One region of the Pseudorhodoferax sp. LjRoot39 genome, then DNA from elsewhere that is predicted to be linked to it. Evidence: predicted binding sites of a transcription regulator. Region 1 holds the regulator's gene; each other region holds the start of a gene.
The links. The regulator FNR, encoded in region 1, switches genes on or off when oxygen is low (the NO sensors DNR and NnrR bind a similar motif). The targets are predictions, from matches to a motif close to TTGATNNNNATCAA.

Region 1 (5,894 bases):
CGATGACATGCATCCCCCGGCCGGCTGTCGCCTCCAGAATGCCGGTCATAGACAGATGGCGACGAGGCGACTGCACCTGGCGCATTGCATGCCGCCGCCATGTGGCGGCGGTGTGGTGCCAGCAGGAGCGCAGTTGCTTACCGCGGCAGGCACCAGGGCGCCTGTGCGTGCACAAGGCCGTGCCACAGCGCCCAGGAAGAACTGCCCAGCAAGGCCAGGCCGGCCAGGCGCGTGCCCCAGGCCGAGAGTGCCTCCGCCCGACCGGCCAGCACGCCGTGCGGCCCGCCGGCCAGCGCCGGCAGGCGCAGCACCAGCCAGGGCGCCGCCCACAGCGACAGCGCGGAACCGGCCGCGAAGGCCAGCATGGCGCCCGCACCACGGGCCACATCGCCCGCGAGCGCCGCCGTCAGCAGCGCCGCCTGCAGCAAGCCGCAGGGCATCAGCGCCCAGGCCAGGCCCACAAGGAAACTGCCGCCACGCCGCGGCGCCAGCGCGCGCACGCGCTGCCACAGCGCCCGGCTCTGGCGTTCCAGCCAGGCCGGCTGGCGTGCCTGCAGCAACAGCACCAGCCCCAGCGCGATGGCGGCCAGGTGCACGAAGCTCCAGAGTGGCCGCAAGGCCACGCTGGCGCCGCCCAGCCAGCCCAGGCCCTGCATGGACCAGGCGGCCAGCGCGCCCATGGCCGCGTAGCCGGCGGCCCGGCCGGCATGGAATTGCGCCAGCGCGCGGCCGCCCTGCGGCCCGGCGGCGCGGCCGATGCCAGCACAGGCCGCGCCGCACATCAGCGCGCAGTGCGGGCCGCCGGCCAGACCCATCAGCAGCGCCGTCATGCCCAGTTCGGCGGCCATCTCAGTTATCCATTGCGCTGGCGCGCCACCCGCAGGACACGAAACTGGGACGCAAGCCACTGCTCCGAAGGCCGCGGAGCAGGCCATGCCAGCGGACGCCGCGGAACGGGCTCTGCCCGGCCGCTGGCGGCGCCCCTGGAGGGGGATGGAATGGCTGCACGCAGTGAGCCGTTCAAACGGGGTGGTTCCATTACAGGATGCGCGAGAAGCGCGCGCGGGTGCGGTCGGCCTGCACGTAGCGGTCGAACACCATGGCCACGGCGCGCACCAGGTACCAGCCCGTCGCCGTGACCTGCAGGCCCTGGGCGTCGATCTGCACCAGGCCGTCGTCCTGCAGCACGCGCATCTGCTCCAGTTCGGCTCTGAAATACTGGCGGAAGTCGATCAGCCAGGCCAGCTCGACGGGTTCGAACTGCAGCGCGCCCTGGCACATCAGCGCCATGATCACGCTGCGGCGCAACAGGTCGTCGCGCGTGAGCGCCAGCCCGCGCACCACGGGCAGCGCACCCTGGTCCAGCAGGTCGCAGTACTGCTCCATGGTCTTGGCGTTCTGCGTGTAGCTGGCGCCAATCTTGCCGATGCCCGACACGCCCAGCGCGATCAGGTCGCAATCGGGCTGCGTGCTGTAGCCCTGGAAGTTGCGGTGCAGCCGGCCCTGGCGCTTGGCCACGGCCAGCGCGTCGCCGGGCAGCGCGAAATGGTCCATGCCCACGTAGACGTAGCCGGCGGCTTCGAAACGCGCCAGCGCCGCGCCCAGCATGGCCAGCCGCGCCGCGCCGTCGGGCAGCTGTTCGGCATGGATGCGGCGCTGCGGCTTGAAGCGCTCGGGCAGGTGCGCATAGCCATACAGCGCGATGCGTTCGGGACGCAACGCGACGACCTGCTCCAGCGTCTGCGCGAACGAGGCCGGGGTCTGCAGCGGCAGGCCGTAGATCAGGTCCACATTGATGGACTCGAAGCCCAGGCCGCGCGCGCTGTGCACCAGCTGCTCCACCTGGGCGTAGGGCTGCACGCGGTGCACGGCCTTCTGCACGGCGGGGTCGAAGTCCTGCACGCCGAACGACAGCCGGTTGAAGCCCAGCGCCGCGAGGTGCTGCAGCCGCGCAGCGTCCACGGTGCGCGGGTCAATCTCGATGGCGTATTCGCCGCCCGGCGCCAGCGCGAAGCGGCTGCGCAAGAGGTCCATGAGCCGGGCCAGTTCGGCATCGTTCAGAAAGGTCGGGCTGCCACCGCCCAGGTGCAGCTGCGAGACCGGCTGGCCTTCGCCCAGCGCGGCCACGTACAGGTCGATCTCGCGCGCCAGGTAGTCCAGGTAGGGCGCGGCCCTCTCATGGCGCTTGGTGATGATCTTGTTGCAGGCGCAGTAGTAGCACAGCGACTCGCAGAACGGGATGTGCACGTACAGCGAGAGCGGCAAGGCCCGCCCCGCCCCGCCGTGGCGGCGCTGCGCCAGCGCCTGCTGCAGGTCGTCCGGGCCGAAGGCCTCGACGAAGCGGTCGGCCGTGGGGTAGGAGGTGTAGCGCGGGCCGGGCCGGTCGAAGCGCTGCAGCACCTCGGTGGGAATGGCGTGGGCAGCAGGGCAAGCCAGTGGAGTCGTCATGGGAAATCCTCAGACTCTGGACTGTGCCTGCGTCGACCTGACCAGACCTTGATCAAGATCAAGCCTTTGTTCGCTCATTTTTGAGACAATTTGCGTCACGTCATGAAAGGACGCCATGCTGCCGCACACCATCAAAGTCGCCTGTTCCAACTGCAACCTGCGTGAGCTGTGCATGCCCATGCAGCTGGACCAGCAGGAACTCGAGCGCATCGACGAAGTGGTCGCGACGCGCAAGTCCGTGAAGCGCGGCGCCACGCTGTTCCACAGTGGCGAGAAGTTCGTCTCGCTCTACGCGATCCGCACCGGCTTCTTCAAGACCACGGTGGCCACCGACGACGGCCGCGAGCAGGTGACGGGCTTCCAGATGGCCGGCGAGATCATCGGCCTGGACGGCATCGTCAACGACAAGCACAGCTGCGACGCCGTGGCGCTGGAAGACGCCGAGGTCTGCGTGATGCCCTTCGACCGGCTCGAAGAGCTCTCGCGCGAGGTCAACGCGCTGCAGCACCACGTGCACAAGATCATGAGCCGCGAGATCGTGCGCGAACACGGCGTGATGCTGCTCCTGGGCAGCATGCGCGCCGAGGAGCGCGTGGCGGCCTTCCTGCTGAACCTGGTCAAGCGCCTGCATGCCCGCGGCTTCTCGCGCAGCGAACTCGTGTTGCGCATGACGCGCGAGGAGATCGGCAGCTACCTGGGCCTCAAGCTCGAAACCGTGAGCCGCACCTTCTCCAAGTTCGTGGAGGACGGCACCGTCGAGGTCAAGCAGCGGCACCTGCGCATCCTCGATGCCGATGCGCTTGCCCGCATCGTCAATCCCCAGGTCTGCCACTGACCGTCTCCGGTGTCGCCAGCAGCAGCGTGAGCGCGCTGCCCGCCATGGCCACCACCCAGAACGCGAAGAAGCTCGCGGTGTAGACCGCCATCGCCGACCAGTCCAGCGCCCGGCCCAGCCAGTGCAGGTCGTGCGGATCGACCAGCGCGAACACGATGATCTCCAACACGCCGGCGGCCAGGAAGGCCGGCCAGGCGATCCACATCCAGCGCCGCGCGGCCATGGCCTGCCTCAGCGCCGCGCCGGCACGCCGCCGGTCGCCGCGTGGTTGCGCCCCGCCATCGCGGGCTGCAGGTCGAAGGCATCCTCGGCCGCGACCTGCGCCGGCGGCGCCGTGACCACCGGGTCGGCCCCGCGGAAGGCGATCACCGCCGTCGCGATGCCGGCTACCACGACCACCAGCGGGCCGCCGATCACCATCCAGACCATGCCGTAGCGCCACCAGGGGCGCACGACGCGGCTCGCTTGCTGTTGTTCTTGCATCAGAGTCTCCTCACCGGGGAACCAGGAACACGGACTTCTCGCGCACCTGCTCGTTGCCGTCCAGCATGCGCAGTTCGAAAAGGATGGGGTGCGAGCCACCGGCCGCCCCGCCCTGCTGCAGCGGCAATTGCAGGCGCACGGCGACCCAGCGCGAGGCCGTGGCGTCGACCTCGACCTCGGGCTCGGATGTGACGACGAGCCCGGGCAGCCCGCTCGCGGCGATGGCGAAGCGCTGCTGCGACTCGGTGGCGTTCATGATCTGCAGCCGGTAGACGTTCTCGATGGCGCCGCCGGCCACGATGCGCGCCATGGCACCGCGGTCGCGCACCACGTCCACCTTGAACGGCGTGCGCAGCGCCAGGCTCACGGCCAGGCCCAGCGAGATCGCGAGCAGCACGCCGGCATAGACCAGCACGCGCGGGCGCAACACCCTGCGCCAGATCTGCGCGCGACTCCAGCCCTTGGCCAGCCCTTGTTGCGTCGTGAACTTGACGAGGCCGCGCGCGTAGCCCATCTTGTCCATCACGCCGTCGCAGACGTCGGCGCAGGCGCCGCAGCCGATGCACTCGTACTGCAGGCCCTTGCGGATGTCGATGCCGGTCGGACAGACCTGCACGCACAGCGTGCAGTCGATGCAGGCACCCAGGCCGCGCGCCGCCGCGTCGGCGTTGCGCGGGCGGCTGCCGCGCGGCTCGCCGCGGGCGCTGTCGTAGCTCACGATCAGCGTGTCGCGGTCGAACATCGCGCTCTGGAAGCGCGCATAGGGGCACATGTACTTGCAGACCTGCTCGCGCAGGAAGCCGGCATTGCCGTAAGTGGCCAGGCCGTAGAACAGCACCCAGAAGACCTCCCACGGGCCCATGGTCGTGGTGATGAAGGACATGGCCAGCTCGCGGATCGGCGTGAAGTAGCCCACGAAGGTGAAACCGGTCCACAGCGCGAAGACGATCCAGGCGGTGTGCTTGAACCACTTCTTGACGAACTTCTCCATCGACAGCGGGGCCGCATCGAGCTTCATGCGCGCACCGCGGTCGCCCTCGATGCGCCGCTCGATCCACAGGAAGATCTCGGTGTACACCGTCTGCGGGCACGAGAAGCCGCACCACAGCCGGCCAGCCACGGCCGTGAACAGGAACAGCGACAGGGCCGAGATCACCAGCAGGCCCGCCAGGTAGATGAAGTCCTGCGGGTACAGCACCAGGCCGAAGATGTAGAAGCGCCGCGCCTCCAGGTCGAACAGCAGCGCCTGCCGCTCGCCCCACTGCAGCCAGGCGGTGCCGTAGAAGGCCAGCTGCGTGAGCCAGACCAGGGCCCAGCGCCAGTTCTGGAAGAAGCCCGCGACGGTGCGCGGGTAGACCGTCTTCTGGGCCTCGAACAGCGGGACCAGTTCGGACTCGGGCTGGATGGGAATGAGCTTGCGCTCCGCGCTCATGGCAGCCTCAACGGTTCGACAGGCCCCAGACGTAGGACGCCAGCACGCGGATCTGCTCCGCGCTGAACTTGCCTTCCTGCGCCGGCATCTGGTTGGTCTTGCCGTTGTTGACCATGGCGACGATGGCCTCCTCGCCCCAGCCGTGCAGCCAGATGTCGTCGCTCAGGTTGGGCGCGCCCAGCAGCGGATTGCCCTTGCCGTTGCTGCCGTGGCAGGCCGCGCAGACCGTGAACTTGGCCTTGCCCAAGGCGGCGCGCACCGAGTCGTGCGGGCCATTGGACAGGCTCAGCACGTAGTGCGCCACGTTGCGCACGTCGTCCGGCGTGCCCACCGCCGCGGCCATGGGCGGCATGGTGCCGATGCGGCCCTTGGCGATGGTCTCGGCGATCTTCTCGGGATCGCCGCCCCACAGCCAGTCGCCGTCGGCCAGGTTCGGGAAGCCCTTGCTGCCGCGTGCGTCCGAGCCGTGGCACTGGGCGCAGTTGTTCATGAACAGCCGCTCGCCGATGGCATGGGCCTGTGCGTCCTTGGCAATCTCGGGCACAGGCATCGCGGCGTACCTGGCGTAGACCTGCGCGGTGGTCTCCTTGTGCTTGGCCACGTCGGCCGCGTGCTCGCCCACCGAACTCCAGTTCAGCGTGCCCGGCTTGTCGCCCAGGCCGGGGTACAGCACCAGGTAGAGCACGCCGAACACCA
Region 2 (5,894 bases), 1.1 Mb from region 1:
GCGCGACAGCGCCAGGTCGAAGCCGTGGTCCATGAGCCAGGTGGCCAGGCCCAGCGCGGCGGCTTCGTCCACGTTCAGCGTGCCGGCCGGCGTGAGGTAGTCGCCGACCGAGGTGCACTGGCTGCCGATGCAGAACGGCGGCATCAGCTCGTTGAAGAAGCCGTTGTAGTGGTCCGGGCCGACCAGCACGACCAGCTCGGGGTCGAACGCCAGCACGGCTTCGCGGGCACGGGCGATGCCGCACTGCAGCTCGGCCTGCACGGCGGCGTCGAGCGGGTTCAGCCCCAGCAGCGGCGAGTGGGACATGCCCAGGAACGCGCGGGCCATCTCAGTTCTCCACGGCGCTGGCGCGCCACCCGCAGGACACGAAACCGGCTCGCAAGCAGCGGTTCAGAAGGCCGCGGAGCAGGCCATGCCAGCGCAGCCGCGGAACTGGCTCTGCCAGGCCGCCGGGTGCGCCCCCTTGAGGGGGGATGGGACTTCTACACGAAGTGAGAAGTCCAAACGGGGGTGGTTTCATTTCAAGCCTCCAGCGGGGCGTGCAGCAGCTGCGCCAGCCGGGCGGTGGTCGCGTCGATCCCGTGCGGCGAGGTCATGGCGGCGACGAAGCGGTCCGGCCGCACGACCGCGATGGAGCAGCTCTGCCCGGTGAACCAGTCCTTGATGCGGCCCTGGGTGTCGCCCAGCGTGGTGACGCCGGGGCCGGCCTCGTCCGCGTAGGCCATCTGCACCAGCGGCTTGACCTTGATGAAGCGCGTGCCCAGGCGCTCCCAGAACGCGCGCACCGCCGGGCGCATGCCGTGCGTCGGGTCCGTGCCCCAGGCGATGATGGCGAAGTTCAGGCCGATGGCCTCGTCCAGGCGCACGCTGGCGCCGTCGGCCAGCGTCACGCGCGGCTGGATGAACATGCGGCCCACCGGCGTCTGCAGCGGCGCCTCCAGGCCGTTGATCAGCCGGCCGAACAGCGACTCCTTCTTCTGCGCCATCAGGCCGATCAGGCGCCCCATGGGCGTGTCGCCGGAGCGGTCGAGCAGGCCGCCGAACACGGAGCCGGCCTCGGCGCGCTCGGGCAGCAGCACCACGCCCTTCTCGTAGCGCGGCATGGGCTTGAAGCGCATTTCGGCGAAGTAGGCCTTGACCGGCGGCACCGCGTTCAGCGCCAGCATCAGCCGGTCGCGCACCTTGGCGGCGGTGGCGCTCTCGGGCGCGAAGATGTCGCCGGCCACCTCGGACAGGTGGATCATCGCGCGCGCATGGTCGCGGCGCTCGTCGGTGTAGCTGTCCAGCATGGCATCGCCGCACTTGCCCTGCGCCACCAGCGCCAGCTTCCAGGCCAGGTTGCTGGCGTCGCGCATGCCGCTGTTGTAGCCCTGGCCCTGCCACACCGGCATGATGTGCGCGGCATCGCCGGCCAGCAGCACGCGGCCCACGCGGAAGGTGCTGGCCAGGCGCGCGTTGTGGGTGTAGACGCGCTTGCGGATGTAGTCCAGCTTGTCCGGGTGCGGCACCACCTTGGCCATCAGGCGGGCCATGTTCTCGGGCCTGGACAGCTCTTCTTCCGTCTCGCCCGGCATCACCATGAACTCGAAGCGGCGGATGCCGTGCGGCAGCGCGGCCGAGACGTAGGGGCGTTCGGGGTCGCAGCACATGTCGATGTGCGGCGTGCCCAGAGGGTCGTTGCGCACGTCCACCACGATCCACTGGTTGGGTTTGGTGCGGCCCTCGAAGGCCACGCCCAGCGTGCGCCGCACGAAGCTGTTGCCGCCGTCGGCCGCCACCACGTAGCGCGCGCGCACCCGGCTCTCGGTGCCGTCTTCGGCCTTGAAGCCCAGCGACACGCCGCCGGCATCCTGGGCGATGTCCGTCAGCTCCTGGCCCAGTCGCGACCGGACGTGCGCGAAGCGCTGCAGGCCTTGGTACAGGATGGCATCGACCTGCGGTTGGATGAAGGCGTTGCGGCGCGACCAGCCGAACTCGTCGGTGCGCGGCTCGATGCTGGCGAAGCATCGCCCATCGGCCGTCAGGAAGCGCATCCAGTGGTCCGGCGTGATGTGGGTCTGCACCTGCTCGGCCAGGCCGATGGCCTGCAGCGTGCGCAGCGACTCGTCGTCGATGCCGATGGCGCGCGGGTAGTCGATGATCTGCGGCAGCCGCTCGACCACCAGCGTGCTGACGCCGGCCAGGCCCAGGGTGTTGGCGATGGTCAGCCCGACCGGGCCGGCGCCGATGATGACAACGTCGGCGTCCTGGCCGGTGGATGCTTGTGATGTCGATTCCATGGCGGTCTCCTGTAGGTCTGGGTGGGTGGCACAACTCGGAAAGAATTCTGTTGGGCAGGGTCGATGTGGTAAACACTGTGCACCTGGTGCACAGGTTGATCAGGGTTAACCCTTGGAGTCGAGATGCGCGCACGCCTGACAGCCCAATCCCCGCCCTACAAGGAGGTCCGCGGCCTGGCGCGCGGCCTGGAGGTGTTGCGCGCGCTGAACCGCGTGCCGGGCGGCATCGGCGCGACCAGCGAACTGGCGCGGATCTGCGGCCTGGACCGCACCACGACCAAGCGCCTGCTGGAGACGCTGCGCCAGCTGGGCCTGGTGCGCCCCGGCGACCGCGACGGCCAGTACTGCCTGACTTTCGATGTGCGCAGTCTGAGCGAGGGCTTCGAGGACGAGGCCTGGGTCGGCAAGGTGGCGCTTCCGTCCATGCAGGCCGCTGCGCGCGAACTGATGTGGCCATGCGACCTGGGCACGGCGGAGGCCGGCTTCATGGTGGTGCGCGAATCCACGCACCGCTGGAGCACGCTGTCGCAACACCGCGCGATGATCGGCGAGCGGCTGCCGCTGCTCGCCACGGCGATCGGCCGCGCCTACCTGAGCGCCTGCGCAGAGGTCGAACGCGAGGGCCTGCTGGAGCTGCTGCGCGTGCGCGACGACTGGATCGGCGATCAGGCCCGCGACACTGCGGCGGTGAAGCGCATGGTCCGGGCGACGCAGCGGCGCGGCTACTCGGTCAACGAGGGCGAATGGATCCGCGAAGCCGGCTTTGCCGCCATCGCGTTGCCGGTGTTCGCCGGCCCGCGCCTGCTGGCGGCGCTGAACATGGTCTTTCCCAAGGGCGCCATCGCGCCGGCCGAGCTGCGCCGACGCTACCTGCCCATGCTGCAGCAACTGGCCGAGACCATCGGCAAGAACAGCGAGGCCTGGATTTGATCAGTCCGGGCGCGCGCGCCGTCCGCAGCAGCGCAGCCTGCACCAGCGCAACGACACGCTGGAGGTGCGCGGTGGCGAACGCGCCCTGGCCCGGCCGATGACAGGGGAAGACTACCGCTCGCCCTTGCGGTAAGGCTTCATGAGCGCCTGCGGATAGGCCGCCTTGCGCGCCACCACGATGAGCGCCACGATGGACAGCACATAGGGCAGCATCAGGTACAGCTGGTAGGGCAGCAGTGCGTCGCCCGACTGTTGCAGGCGCAGCTGCAGCGCGTCGAAGAACGCGAACAGCAGCGCGCCCAGCAGCGCCTTGCCGGGGCGCCAGGAGGCGAACACCACGAGCGCCACGCAGATCCAGCCGCGGCCGTTGACCATGTTGAAGAAGAAGGCGTTGAAGGCCGACAGCGTGAGGAAGCTGCCCGCCACGCCCATCAGCGCCGAGCCCGCCACGATGGCCGCCGTGCGCGTGCGTGCCACCGACAGGCCCTGACCTTCGGCCGCCTGCGGGTTCTCGCCGACCATGCGCAGCGCCAGGCCCGCCGGCGTGCGGTACAGCCCATAGGCGATCAGCGGCACCAGCAGCAGGGCCAGCAGCGTGAGCGGCGTCTGCGCGTTCAGCACCGGTATCGGCAGCCAGTCCATGGGCGCGAACGGCGCGACAGTGGGTGGTGTCGTCACCTTTGGAAAGCTCACGCGGTAGCCGTAGTACGACAGCGCGGTGGCCAGCATGGTGATGCCCAGGCCCGAGACGTGCTGCGACAGCGCCAGGCCCACGGTCAGGAAGGCGTGCAGCAGGCCGAACACCGCGCCAGTGAGCGCAGCGACGGCCACACCGATCCAGAGCGGCCAGCCCGCGTACACGGCCAGCCAGCCGGCGAAGGCGCCCGCGACCATGATGCCCTCGATGCCCAGGTTCAGCACGCCAGCGCGCTCGCACAGCAGCACGCCCAGCGTTCCGAGGATCAGCGGCGAGGCGATGCGCAGCACCGCGACCCAAAATGCAGCATTGCCCAGGATGTCCAGGATCTCGCTCATTGATGCACCCTTCGGCCTGCGGCCTGTCCCGCCAAGCGGGAGCGAGCTTGCTTGGGGCGGCCCGGCGCGGCGCTCATTTGCGCACCCTGTACTGCGTGAGCAGCGTCGCCACCAGCACCGCCAGCAGCGCGGTGGCCACGATCACATCGGCGATGTAGGTCGGCACGCCCACGGCGCGGCTCATGCTGTCGGCGCCGACCAGCACGCCGGCCACGAACACGGCCGAGGCCACCACGCCCAACGGGTGCAGGCCGGCCAGCATGGCGATCACGATGCCCGCGTAGCCATAGTTGGGCGACATGTCCAGCGTCACGTAGCTGGTGCGGCCCGCCACCTCGATGGCACCGGCCAGGCCGGCCAGCGCGCCCGAGAGCAGGGCGGTGAGCACCACGGTGCGCGTGACCGGCACGCCCGCGAAGGCCGCCGCGCGCGGGTTGGCGCCCAGGGCGCGGATGTCGAAGCCCAGCACCGTGAAGCGGAAGATGGCCCAGACCAGCACGGCCAGCACGAGGCCCCACAGCAATCCGGTGTGCACGCGCGTCTGCGCGACGAGCTTGGCGAGTTCGAGGTCGGGTTGCAGCGCCACGCTTTGCGGCCAGCCCATGGCCAGTGGGTCTTTCATGGGGCCGTCGAGCAGCGCGCCCACGGCCAGCAGCATGATGAAGTTGAACAGCAGCGTGGTGACGACCTCGTCCACGCCGAGCTTGTTCTTCATGAGCGCCGGCCCCAGCAGCAGCAGGGCGCCGGCCAGCGCGGCGGCCAGCATCATGAGCGGGAACAGCAGCCACACGGGCCACTCCAGCCCGGTGCCGCCGTGCAGGCCGCCGACCGCCACGGCCGCGATGGCGCCCGCGTAGAGCTGGCCCTCGGCGCCGATGTTGAACAGTTTGGCCTTGAAGGCCACGGTGGCGGCCAGGCCGGTCAGGATCAGCGGGATCGCGCGCGTGAGCGTCTCGCTCCAGGCGAACACCGAGCCGAAGCCGCCAGCCAGCAGCAGGCCGTAGGTGCGTGCGACCGGCGCACCGGCCCACAGCACCAGCAGCGCGGCGACCAGCAGCGTGAACGCGACCGCCCCCACGGGCGCCAGCAGCAGCGCGCCGCGCGAGACTTCGTGGCGACGTTCCAGCCTCATGCCGCCTCCGTGCTGCCGGCCATCGCCAGGCCGATGGCCTCGCGCGTCCATTCCTCGGCCGGCCGCGCCGGTCCCAGGTGGCCGGCGTGCATCACGGCCACGCGGTCGCCCAGCGTGAGCACTTCGTCCAGGTCGTCGGAGATCAGCAGCAGCGCGGCGCCCGCGTCGCGCGCGGCGATCAACTGTTGCTGCACGAAGGCGACGGCGCCGATGTCCAGGCCCCAGGTCGGCTGGTGCACGACGATCAGAGAAGGGACGGGGACCGTGGCCCCCACGCTCCCCGCTGCGCGTGGTTCGCTGCCCCCCGAGGGGGCTGCCCCGCCTTGGGGCGGCCCGGCGGCGGGGCATGTGGCGTCGGCCGTCGGCAGCAGCGCCCGGCCCAGGATGAGTTTTTGCATGTTGCCGCCCGACAGCGACCGGGCCGCGGTGTGCAGGCCGCCGCCACGCACGTCGAAGGTTTGCACGATGCGCTGGGCCTGCGCAGTGGCGGCGCGCTGGCGGATCCAGCGCAGGCCGGC
Region 3 (5,894 bases), 3.7 Mb from region 1:
CTACGACATGCCGGTGACCCAGCACCCGCTGCGCGAGGGCGTGCGAGACAACACCAACCACTACGTGACCGGCCGCGATGGCGGGCGCGACATCGACCTGCGCCGCTTCGCGCTGGAGGGCATGGACCTGTTCGGCGTGCTCGAAGGGCTGGATGCAGATGGCGACACGCTGCGCTTCGCGCCGCGGCTGGCCGAGGTGCTGGACCGGGCCGACGCCACCTACAACGGCATCAACGCGTCGATCGACAAGTACATCGCCGAGCACGGGATCGATGCACCCGCCGGTGCCCCGTACGAGCCGGTCTGGCAGCCGGTGGCCGAGCGCGCCGCACTGTCGCTGGCGGCATCGGGCATCACGTCCGTGGTCTGGTGCATCGGCTTCGCACCCGACTTCGGCTGGCTCGACGCACCGGTGTTCAACGGGCGCGGCCATCCAGTGCACAACCGGGGCGTGACGGCGGTGCCAGGCCTGTACTTCCTGGGCCTGCCCTGGCTGCACACCTGGGGCTCGGGGCGGTTCAGCGGTGTGGCGCGCGATGCGGCGTACCTGGCCGAGCGCATCGCGCAGCGGCAGGCGTCCATTGGCACTGGGGAGCCGCTGCGGACCAGGTCGGCGCAGGTGCAACTGCAGGCTGCGCTCGCCTGAGCGACGGCCGGGCGGTCACCGCGTCTGGTGGGTGGGCCACCGCGCGTACAGCCAGCAGCCGCCCAGGGCTGCACCGGCCGCCATGCCCAGCAGCCCGGCCCAGCCGCGCTCAGCGCCCCAGCTGCGCGCGCCGGAAGCAGTGCACGGCGTGGTCGTCCACCATGCCGATGGCCTGCATCCAGGCGTAGACGATGGTCGGGCCCACGAACTTGAAGCCGCGCTTCTTGAGGTCCTTGGAGATGGTCTCGGACAGCGGCGTGGAGGTGGCGAAGTGCACGCCGTCGCCGCGCAACACCCGGCCACCGCTGAAGGCCCAGCAGTAGTCGGCGAAGTCCTCGCCGGCGGCCATCATGCTGTTGTAGATCTGCGCGCCCGCGATGGTGGCCACGATCTTGGCGCGTGCGCGCACGATGCCAGGGTCGGCCACCAGGGCCTGGACCTTGGCCTCGTCGTAGCGGGCGACCTTGGCGGGATCGAAGCCGTCGAAGGCCCGGCGGAAGCCCTCGCGCTTGCGCAGGATGGTGATCCACGACAGCCCGGCCTGGAAGCCTTCGAGCATCAACATCTCCCAGAGCATGCGCGGGTCGCGCTGGGGCACGCCCCATTCGGTGTCGTGGTAGTGCTGGTACAGCGGCTCGGTGCCGCACCAGGTGCAGCGGGGCAGGGCGGTGGAGGTGTCCATGGGAGCGGCATTGTGCCGATGGCGCATGCGCTTTTGCCTGCTGGCTTGAGGGAGATCAAGACCGGCACCCAGGCTTGGCAGATACTGGATCCATCAAAACCACCAGGAGATCGACACATGAAGATCCTGATCGCCGTCGACGGCAGCGAACAGACCCAGCGCATGCTGACCTATCTCGCCCAGCACCAGTTGTTGGCCGCTGGCAACGAGTACACGGTGCTGACCGTGGTGCTGGAACTGCCCAAGCGCGCGGCCTCCTACGTGAATGCCGACGTGGTCAAGGGCTACTACCAGGAAGAGGCCGACAAGGTGCTCGAACCCGTCAAGGCCTTCTTCGCGCAAAAGGGCATCAGCGCCCAGTTCGAGTTCAAGGTAGGCCACCCCGCGCACGAACTGGCGCAAACCGCCGAGAAGGGCGGCTACGACCTGCTGGCCCTGGGCAGCCACGGCCATGGCGCGCTGGGCAACCTGATCATGGGCTCGGTCGCCACCAAGGTGCTCAGCCAGTGCAAGGTGCCGGTGCTGCTGCTGCGCTGAAACGGTTCTCACAAGCGACCGAATCGTTGCCAATGCACAACGATTCGGTCCCCATCCGGCAGGGGCCGGCGTAAACTCGCCGTCCCTCGCCAGCCAGGCATGCGTCGCCATGACGCCATGTGCCGAGCCAGCCCACCAAGTCCCTCTTTGGGTGAGCTCGCATGCCTGTCCGTTCCTCCTCCCTGCGCGCCGTTGCCGGCTGCGCGTTGACGCCCCTGGCCCTGTGCCTGTCGCACGCTGCGTGGGCGCAAGCCGCGCCTGCCGCTGGCGAGAAGTCGCTGTCCACCATCACGGTCAATGCCAGTGCCGATGCCTCGGCCGAAGGGCTGTCGCCGTCCTATGCCGGCGGCCAGGTGGCGCGCGGCGGGCGTGCCGGCATTTTGGGCACGCGCGACAACATGGAGACGCCGTTCTCCATCACGAGCTACACCAACGAACTGATCCAGGACCGCCAGGCCAAGAGCGTGGGCGAGGTGCTGCAGAACGACCCGACCGTGCGCGTGGCGCGCGGCTTCGGCAACTTCCAGGAGGCCTACTTCGTGCGCGGCTTCATCCTGAATTCCGACGACACGGCCTACAACGGCCTGTACAGCCTGCTGCCGCGCCAGTACATCGCGACCGAACTGTTCGAGCGCGTGGAAGTGCTGCGTGGCGCTTCGGCCTTCCTGACGGGCGCGGCGCCCAACGGCAGCCTGGGCGGCGCGATCAACCTGCTGCCCAAGCGGGCCCCCAACGAACCCCTGTCGCGCGTGACGGTAGGGGCGGGCAGCGGCGGGCAGGGCAGTGTGTCCACCGACATCGCGCGCCGCTTCGGTCCCGACGGCGCCACCGGCATCCGGCTCAACGCCGCGTACCGCGATGGCGGCACGGCGGTGGACGACGAGAAGGCCAAGCTTGGCCTGGTCGCGCTCGGCCTGGATTGGCGCAGCCGTGACGTGCGCCTGTCGGGCGACATCGGATGGCAGGACAACCGCCTGAAGCGCACCAGGACCAATGTGGCCCCGGGTGCGGGGCTGACCGCCATTCCTGCGCCGCCGGACGCCAGTGCCAACTTCGCGCAGCCTTGGTCTTACTCCAACGAGAAGGACGTGTTCGGCACGCTGCGTGGCGAGGTCGACATCAGCGCCAACCTCACCGCCTGGGCTGCCTATGGCCTGCGCCGCAGCAAGGAGGCCAACGCGCTGGCGAACCTGACGCTCACCGATGCGGCCACGGGCGCCGGCACCACGAGCCGTTTCGACAATGCCCGCGAGGACGAGGTCGATACGGGTGAGATCGGGTTGCGCGCCAAGTTCCAGACCGCCTCGGTGGGCCACGAGGTCGTCGCGGCGGTGTCGGCGTTCCAGCTGAAGAAGGACAACGCCTATGGCCTGGGCCTGGGGAGCACGCTCGCAACCAACCTGTACAACCCGACCGCCTATGCCCAGCCGGCGCTGACCTACCTGGGCAATGATCTGTCCAATCCCGCCTTCAACGGCGCGACCAGGCTGCAGAGCTTCGCCCTGGGCGACACGCTGTCGTTCCTGGAAGGCCGGGCACTGCTGACGCTTGGCCTGCGCCACCAGAAGATGAAGGTGGACAGCGTCACCTACCGGATCGTCAACAACGGCACCGTCACGTCGCCCGGCGGGGTGAAGACCGGCTACGACGAGAGCCGCACCAGCCCCGTGGCCGGCTTCGTGTTCAAGGTCTCGCCGCAACTGTCGGCCTACGCGAACTACATCGAAGGACTGGTGCAGGGCGACACGGCGCCTGCGACCACCTCCGGCGGCGTGCGCATCACGAACGCCGGTGACAAGCTGCGGCCCTATGTTTCCAAGCAGAAGGAAATCGGCCTGAAGTTCGACGGCGGGCGCATCGGTGGCGGCCTGGCCCTTTTCAGCATCGACAAGCCGCGTTCCATCGTGACGGTCACGGGTTCGGGCTCCACGGCCACCGGCCTCTTCTCCGCCGCCGGCGAAGACCGCCACCAAGGCGCCGAGCTGAGCCTGCACGGCGAGGCCATGCCAGGCCTGCGCGTGCTGGGTGGCCTGACCTGGCTCGACGCCAAGCAGCGCTCCACCGGCGACGCCGCCACCAATGGCAAACGCGTGATCGGCGTGCCCAAGCTGCAGGCCAGCGTGGGTGCCGAGTTCGACATCCCCGGGGTGCGCGGCCTTGCCGTGGACGGCCGCATCGTGCATACCGGCTCTAGCTACGCCAACGCGGCCAACACCTTGGAGGCGCCTTCGTGGACGCGCCTGGATGTCGGTGCGCGCTATCTGATGGACATGGGCGGCCGGCTGGTGACGTTGCGCGCCCGCGTGGACAACCTCTTCGACCGCAACTACTGGGCTTCGTCCGGCGGCTACCCTGGATCGGGCTACCTGGTCGTCGGCGCCCCGCGGACCTTCGGCCTGAGCGCGTCCGTCGACTTCTGATCCTCGCCCCGATGCTCAGCACCCGCGCCATCCGCGCCTGGACCTGGACCCACAAGTGGTCCAGCCTGGTCTGCACGGTGTTCATGCTGCTGCTGTGCATCACCGGCCTGCCGCTGATCTTCCACCACGAGATCGGCCACCTGCTGGGCACCGAGATCGAGGCGGCGGACATGCCCGCCAACGCACCGCGCGCCGACCTCGACGCCCTGATGCGCACGGCCACCGCGCGGCACCCAGGCCTGCAGGGCATGTTCGCCTCGCAGGAGGAGGACGACGACCGCGTCTGGTACGTGACGCTGGCGCCCACGCCCGACGCCAAGGCTGGCTTCAAGCAGGTGGCCGTCGATGCGCGCACGGGCCAGGTGCTCGGCGAGCCCTCGCTCGACAGCGGCTTCATGTACATCATGCGTTCGCTGCACATCGACCTGTTCATGGGCCTGCCGGGCATGCTGTTCCTCGGACTCATGGGCGTGCTGCTGTTGGCCTCGCTGGTCTCGGGTGCGGTGCTGTACGCGCCCTTCATGCGCAAGCTGCGCTTCGGCGAGATCCGGCGCGAACGCAGCGCGCGCGCCCAATGGCTGGACCTGCACAACCTGGTGGGCATCGTCACACTGGTCTGGTTCACGGTGGTCGGCGCCACGGGCGTCATCAACGCCTGGGCCGACCTCCTGGTCAAGTACTACCAGTCGACCGAGGTCGCGGCCATGCTCGCGCCCTACAAGGACAAGCCGCCGCTGGCCTCGCCGGGCTCGCTGCAGGGCGCGGTGGCCGCCGCGCTCGCGCACGAGCGCGGCATGAAGGTGGCCTTCGTGGCCTTCCCGGGCACCAGCTTCGCGAGCCCGCACCACTACGGCGTGTTCCTGCGCGGCGGCGAACATGTCACGGCCAGGCTGCTCAAGCCCGTGCTGGTCGATGCCGCGACGAGCCAGGTGACCGACAGCCGCGAACTGCCCTGGTACCTCAAGACGCTGCTGGTCTCGCAGCCGCTGCACTTCGGCGACTACGGCGGCCTGCCCATGCAGATCCTGTGGGCGCTGCTGGATGTCGCGACCATCGTCGTGCTCGCGACCGGTCTCGTGCTGTGGTGGCGCAAGCGCGCGCCGGCGCGCCAGGCCGGCACGGCCGCCGTCAGGGCCCGCGCCTGATGCGCCGCACGTTCTGGCGCCTGTGGGGCTGGCCGCTCGTGGTCGGCCTGGCCAGCGGCACGGGCCTGGTCAGCGCGCTGGTGGCTGACGGCTGGGGCGACTGGTGGGCCTGGATCGGCCTGGGCCTGCCGCTGCTGCTGGCCGCCTGGCACTGGTGGGGACCGCCCAAGGACCGCCGACCCTAGTTTTTCTTTTCATCACCACGCAAGCCCGCAGCCGCCGCCACGTGTCTTGCTCCGAACCGATTTCTGGAGGGAGCTTTTCATGTCGCACGAATGTCGATTCCGCGGCCATCGCCGCACGATGTTGGGCTGGGCCTGCCTGATGGCCTGTTCTGGCGGCGCGTTGGCCCAGACCGCCGCGCTGCCCGAGGTCAAGGTCAGTGCCGAGACCGAGCGCGAGGGCGCCGCCCAGGGCTACCGACCGGGCAGGGTGCGCCAGCTCGGTCCGCTCGGCGACGTGGA
Region 4 (5,894 bases), 600 kb from region 1:
TGGAAAACGGCTTCAAGGAAAACGCCCGCATCAACGTGCGGCTGCTGCAGGTCTTCTGAGAACGTGGCGCTCGGGTCCGGAGAGCAGCGGTGCTGGCGGGCGGGCTTTCCGGTGCAGCAGATCGAACCGCCATGAAGTGCATGCCGCTCAGACACAAAGCACGATGCTGAACGACGGCATCCGAAGCAATCGGTGTTGATTTCCACCGGCTCCTGACCCACGATGGATGCATGAGTTTCTACGCGCACCGCGCACCGCGTGCCGTGGTCTGTTCGGTAGCGTACCGGGCCGTACCAGCCGCTTCACTGCCAGCCGAAGCGCCGCACGTACCAGCGCTTCACAAGCGTCGTCAGCCCGAAGTAGCCCGCGAGGATGGCCACCAGCCAGCCGAAGTACGCCAGCGGCAATGCCTGCAGCTTGAAGTAGGGCGCAAGCGGCCCCATGGGCAGCCACACTGCCACCAGTGCGATGGCGCCCGTGGTGGCCAGCAGCGCCGGCGCGGCCCGGCTCTGCACGAAGGGCAGGCGCGGCGTGCGGATCAGGTGGACCACCAGCGTCTGCGTCAGCATGCCCAGCACGAACCAGCCGGTCTGGAACAGGCCCTGGCGCGCCACGCTGTCGGCTGCGAACACCCACCACATCACGGCGAAGGTGGCCAGGTCGAACAGCGAGGACAGGGGCCCGAAGCACAGCATGAAGCGGCCAATGTCGGACGGGTGCCACTGCAGCGGCTTCGCCACCTGCTCGGCATCGACCCGGTCGAAAGGGATGCCGGTCTGCGACACGTCGTACAGCAGGTTCTGCACCAGCAACTGGATCGGCAGCATCGGCAGAAAGGGCAGGAAGGCGCTGGCCACCAGTACCGACAGCACGTTGCCGAAGTTCGAACTGGCCGTCATGCGGATGTACTTGAGCATGTTGCAGAAGGTGGTGCGGCCCTCGATCACGCCCTGGTCCAGCACCAGCAGGCTCTTTTCCAGCAGGATGATGTCGGCCGCCTCCTTGGCGATGTCCACCGCGGTGTCCACCGAGATGCCGATGTCTGCCGCGCGCAGGGCCGGCGCGTCGTTGATGCCGTCGCCCATGAAGCCCACCACGTGGCCGCGCGTGCGCAGTGCGCGCACGATGCGCTCCTTGTGCAGCGGCGCGAGCTTGGCGAACACGTTGTGCGTCTCGACCGCGGCCTGCAGCGCCGCGTCGTCCATGGCCTCCACCTGTGCACCCAGCAGCAGCGGCGTGGCCGGCAGGCCGACCTGGGCGCAGACATGGGCTGTGACGGCCGCGTTGTCGCCGCTCAGCACCTTCACGCGGATGCCGTGCGTGGCCAGCGCGCGCAGCGCGGGGGCGGACGACTCCTTGGGCGGATCCACGAAGGCGATCACACCCACCAGCGTGAGGCCGGCCTCGTCGGCCACGGCGTAGGTGGACTGCGCGGGGGGCAGTTCCTTCATCGCCACGGCCACCACGCGCAGGCCCTCGGCGCCCAGCTCCTGCGTGTAGGCTTGCACGCGGGCCAGCGCCGCGGCATCCAGCGGCGTGTCCACGCCAGCGGCGCTGCGCACCTGCGTGCAGACGGCCAGCACCTCCTCCAGCGCGCCCTTGCAGACCAGCTCGTGGTGCTCGCCCTGCGCATCGGTCTCGGACACGACCACCGACATGCGACGGCGCACGAAGTCGAAGGGGATCTCGTCGATCTTGCGGTAGGCCTCCTTCAGGCGCAGTTCCTGCGCCAGCTCCACGTGGTCGAGAACGGCGTGGTCCAGCAGATTCTTCAGGCCGGTCTGGTAGTAGCTGTTCAGGAAGGCGAAGTTCAGTACCTCGACCGACGCCGCGCCGAAGGCGTCGGTCTTGCGCGCCACCGCGATCTTGTCCTGCGTCAGCGTGCCGGTCTTGTCGGTACACAGCACATCCATCGCGCCGAAGTTCTGGATCGCGTCCAGCCGCTTGACCACCACCTTGCGGCGCGACAGCAGCACTGCGCCCTTGGCCAGTGTGGAGGTGACGATCATCGGCAGCATCTCGGGCGTCAGCCCCACTGCCACGGACACCGCGAACAGGAAGGCTTGCAGCCAGTCGCCCTTGGTCCAGCCGTTGAGCATGAAAACGATGGGCACCATCACCGCGGCGAATCGGATCAGCAGCCAGCTCACGCTGTTGACGCCGGCCTGGAACGCATTGGGCGCCGTCTCCTGCGCCTGCGCGCGAGCGGCCAGGTGGCCGAAGTAGGTGCGCGGTCCGGTGGTCAGCACCAGCACCGTGGCGGTGCCCGAGACCACGCTGGTGCCCATGAAGACCAGGTTGCGCGCCTCCAGGGGGCCAGCCCCGGGACCTGGCGCGTCGGCGAACTTCTCGACGGGGGCGGACTCGCCCGTCATGGCCGATTGCGCCACGAACAGGTCGCGCGCGGCCAGCACCCGGCCATCGGCCGGCACCATGTCGCCCGCCGACAGCGCCACCACATCGCCCGCCACCAACTCGCGCACAGGGACCTCCTGGTGCAGCGGCGGATCGGGCGCGGCGGGCGCCGGCCGCAGCACGGTGGCGGTGTTGCCCACCAGCGCGCGCAGCCCCTCGGCGCAGCGGTGCGCGCGGCCCTCCTGCACGAAGCGCAGCAGCGTGCTCAGGCCCACCATCAGCGCGATGACCACCGTGGCGCGCGCGTCCGCGCTCAGCCAGGACAGCGCGGCCAGCGCCGTCAGCAGCAGGTTGAAGGGGTTGGTGTAGCAGTGCCACAGCCGCAGCCAGTCGGGCAGGGGCTTCTCGTGGTCGACCTCGTTGGGGCCGTCGCGCGCCAGGCGTTGCGCTGCTTCGGCGGGGGGCAGACCCTGCGGGCCGGAGCCCAGCCGCCGCAGCGCATCGGCGGGCGGCTCGGCGGCATCGCGCAGCAGCGCGGTCGCGAGCGGAGCCGAGGCCGCAGGAGCCTGGCCGCGTGCCAGCGCGCCCAGCAGCGGCCGGCGGCCGAAATGCCGCAGCGCGCGCCGGCGGCGCAGGAAGCGGCTGAAGCCCTGCCGGAACATGGTGGCCAGCAGCCCCGCCATGCCGCCTGTCGCGTCGTGTCGTGCCATGGGGCGTGGGGCGGCCGGTGTCGCGGCCTCAGGCAGCACGTGGCCGATGGCCGCGCGCCGGTCCACCGCAACGTGGAGGCCGAGGTGGCGCATCAGCGCTATGGTCTGCCATGCCTGGGGCCTGCCGGCGCTGGGTTTCGGTTGTCATCGGGCCTACCCGGTGCTCCTGGGCGGCGTCCAGGACCAGAGATGGCACTGGCTGCCAGCAACACCCACCGGCCGACGGCGGCAGCATGGGCCGGCGCCTAGCACATGCTTTGCAGGACGAGGGCCTGCAGAATGCGGCGGTGCCTGTGCTGCGGCGCGTCGGCACCATCCAGCCGTGCTGCCAGCGTGGCCGCCTGCGCCGCCGCCGCGATGTACCCGTTGGTGACCGGGATGGTGGCCGTTCGCGCCAGCGCGTCCACGACCTGGTCGGGCACGCCATCGCAGGTGACGGCGTCGTACAAGCGGCTGAGCAACCTCGCGGCTTCCTCGGTCGTCTGCGGCGTGCTGCCCAAGGTCTGGCTGGCGGCCAGAACAGCCGCACGGGCGCCGAGTTCGGTGGCGGCCTGTTGAAACGCCTCGACGTGTGCCCCTTGCCCGTTGCCGCACAGCACGCCCAGGTTGCGGCCTTTCAGAGGGGGGCGCTGTGCGCCGGACGCCGGTGCATGTCCGAGGCTCCGCGCACAGGAGAGCACGGCACCGAGATCGGGAGGCTTCGGGCTCAGGTGATGCTTCGCCGCAGGCGGCTTGGGGAGAGAGGGCATGGTGGCGTCTGGCTGTCGCGCGTCGATTTGCGTGCCACAGCTTAGAAGCCACGCGCGGGCCGCCGTTTGCTCCCCATCAAACGCCGGCAAGGTGGCGCACAGGTGAGCGGATTGACACGCGCCGTTCACGCAGCGTTACGCAACCGCACCGAGCGTTGCCACCGCCTTGCGCGCCGGTCCCTAGCATGTCCCTGCCAGCCATTGACTTTGCCTGCCAGGAGAGAACCCCCATGCTGCAAGCCGCCGACACCTCCCATGAATTGCCCCCCATGGCCTGCGCCGGCAATGCGGTTGCGGTCCGCCCGCAACGTGACGACAGTGCGGCTTTCGGCCGCCAGATCGCCCAGACCCTGGAACTGCTGACGTCCGCCCTTGTACCGCAGCGCCGTTTGGTGCATGCCGGCGACAGCATCTACCAGGCGGGCCAGCCCTTCGAGAGCCTGTACATCCTGAACTCGGGTTTCGTGAAGATCGTGAACCTGAGTGCCGATGGGCGCGAGCAGGTGGTGGGCCTGAAGTTCCGGGGCGACTGGATGGGGTTCGACGGGATCGCCGAGGGGTGCCATGGCTGCGATGCCGTCGCGATGGACACCGGCGAGGTGTGGGCCATCGGCTACGACGCGCTGCTGGCGGCCTGTGCCGCGGCACCTGCGCTGCTCAAGCTGCTGCACGAAGCCATGGGCCGCGAGATCGCCCACGACCGGGGCTCGCTGATGTCGGTCTGCACCTTGTCGGCCGAGGCCCGCGTGGCCGATTTCCTGCTGCAGTGGGGTGCGTCGATGGCCCTGCGGGGCCAGCGCACCGATGCCATCACGCTGCGCATGACGCGCGCCGAGATCGGCAACTACCTGGGCATGGCGCTGGAGACCGTCAGCCGTGCGCTGTCCCGGCTGGCGCGCGAGAAGATCATCGACTTCGTGGAAAAGGGGCGGCGCGACGTGCGGATCGCCGATCCGCAGGCGCTCACCCATTTCCTGCAGCGCTGCGCCGCCCTGTGACGGCGCCGTCCGCCTAGCCGGACCCTGCGCTGCGCGTTGCCAGTGCACGTGCCACGGCGCGCGCCAGCTCCTGGCGCGAGAACGGCTTGGGCAGCACCTTCCACGCGGCGGCGATTTCCCTGTCGGCCTCGATCAACTCGGTGGAGAAGCCGGACATCAGCAGCACGGGCAGGTCCGCGCGCAGCTGCTGCGCCTGCCACGCCAGTTCGGTGCCGCGCATGCCGGAGCCGAGCGCAATGTCGCTCAACAGCAGATCGAAGCCCGCGCCGGCCTGCAGTGCCTGCAGCGCCTGCTCGCCGCTTGCCGCCAGCGTGGTGGTGCACGCCATCGCCTGAAGAGCGTTCTGCACCACCTGGCGAACCTCGGGGTCGTCCTCGACCACGAGCACCCGGAGCCCTGGAGGAAGCGTGGCGCCTTCGGCTGCGTCGTTGGCGGCCCGCACGTCACCCTGCCACGGGCGCGGCAGATACAGCGTGACCGTCGTGCCCGCATGGGGCGCGCTGTCGATGGCGACCGCACCGCGTGATTGCTTGGCGAAGCCGTACACCGTGCTGAGGCCAAGGCCGGTCCCGCGGCCGGTCTCCTTGGTGGTGAAGAACGGCTCGAACGCCCGCTCCAGCACCTGCTCCGGCATGCCCGTGCCGGTGTCGCACACGGTGAACACCACGAAGTGTTCCGCCTCGGCGCTCGGGTCTTCCAGGCCGAGCCGTACCGAGGACGGCAGCGTGCGGCAGGCCTCGGCGCCGAAGGTCAGGGTTCCGCCCTGGGGCATGGCATCGCGCGCGTTGATCGCGATGTTCAGCAGTGCGGATTCCAACTGGCCGGCGTCGGCCAGCACCATGGGGCACTCGGCCGGCGTTGTCAGCGCAATGCGGATGCGCTGGTCCACCGTACGGCGCAGCATGTCGACCAGCGATTGCAGCAAGGCGGCAGGATCCACCGCGATGGGCTGCAGCACCTGTCGGCGCGAGAACGCCAGCAGCTTGCCCGTCAGTTCCGCGGCGCGGCGGCTGGCACGTGTGGCGGCGGCCAGCATCTGCGGAGCGACAGGGTCGCGTTGCAGCGCAGGCAACTCCTCCAGC

Region 2: a site for FNR is predicted at 2,375-2,388, ahead of mhpA (bifunctional 3-(3-hydroxy-phenyl)propionate/3-hydroxycinnamic acid hydroxylase). Genes of this name have one in related genera too.
Region 3: a site for FNR is predicted at 1,374-1,387, ahead of ACSQ4M_RS08895 (universal stress protein). Genes of this name have one in related genera too.
Region 4: a site for FNR is predicted at 3,881-3,894, ahead of ACSQ4M_RS28975 (ornithine carbamoyltransferase). Genes of this name have one in related genera too.

Annotation. Positions count from the first base shown of each region.
Region 1 is NZ_CAXUQL020000001.1:5,596,877-5,602,770, forward strand. Features, by position in the region: gene ACSQ4M_RS26020 (sulfite exporter TauE/SafE family protein) at 138-848, opposite strand; gene hemN (oxygen-independent coproporphyrinogen III oxidase) at 1,039-2,448, opposite strand; gene fnr (fumarate/nitrate reduction transcriptional regulator Fnr) at 2,564-3,283, shown strand; gene ACSQ4M_RS26035 (hypothetical protein) at 3,261-3,506, opposite strand; gene ACSQ4M_RS26040 (nitrogen fixation protein FixH) at 3,515-3,766, opposite strand; gene ccoG (cytochrome c oxidase accessory protein CcoG) at 3,777-5,198, opposite strand; gene ccoP (cytochrome-c oxidase, cbb3-type subunit III) at 5,206-5,894, opposite strand, start outside.
Region 2 is NZ_CAXUQL020000001.1:4,452,019-4,457,912, forward strand. Features, by position in the region: gene ACSQ4M_RS20665 (3-carboxyethylcatechol 2,3-dioxygenase) at 1-327, opposite strand, end outside; gene mhpA (bifunctional 3-(3-hydroxy-phenyl)propionate/3-hydroxycinnamic acid hydroxylase) at 522-2,279, opposite strand; gene ACSQ4M_RS20675 (DNA-binding transcriptional regulator) at 2,403-3,209, shown strand; gene ACSQ4M_RS20680 (ABC transporter permease) at 3,321-4,244, opposite strand; gene ACSQ4M_RS20685 (ABC transporter permease) at 4,318-5,376, opposite strand; gene ACSQ4M_RS20690 (ABC transporter ATP-binding protein) at 5,373-5,894, opposite strand, start outside.
Region 3 is NZ_CAXUQL020000001.1:1,898,293-1,904,186, forward strand. Features, by position in the region: gene ACSQ4M_RS08885 (MSMEG_0569 family flavin-dependent oxidoreductase) at 1-646, shown strand, start outside; gene ACSQ4M_RS08890 (DNA-3-methyladenine glycosylase I) at 756-1,328, opposite strand; gene ACSQ4M_RS08895 (universal stress protein) at 1,446-1,865, shown strand; gene ACSQ4M_RS08900 (TonB-dependent receptor) at 2,027-4,285, shown strand; gene ACSQ4M_RS08905 (PepSY-associated TM helix domain-containing protein) at 4,297-5,430, shown strand; gene ACSQ4M_RS08910 (hypothetical protein) at 5,430-5,615, shown strand; gene ACSQ4M_RS08915 (TonB-dependent receptor) at 5,695-5,894, shown strand, end outside.
Region 4 is NZ_CAXUQL020000001.1:6,195,793-6,201,686, reverse strand. Features, by position in the region: gene ACSQ4M_RS28985 (transporter) at 1-59, shown strand, start outside; gene mgtA (magnesium-translocating P-type ATPase) at 303-3,038, opposite strand; gene ACSQ4M_RS28975 (ornithine carbamoyltransferase) at 3,311-3,814, opposite strand; gene ACSQ4M_RS28970 (Crp/Fnr family transcriptional regulator) at 4,045-4,812, shown strand; gene ACSQ4M_RS28965 (ATP-binding protein) at 4,826-5,894, opposite strand, start outside.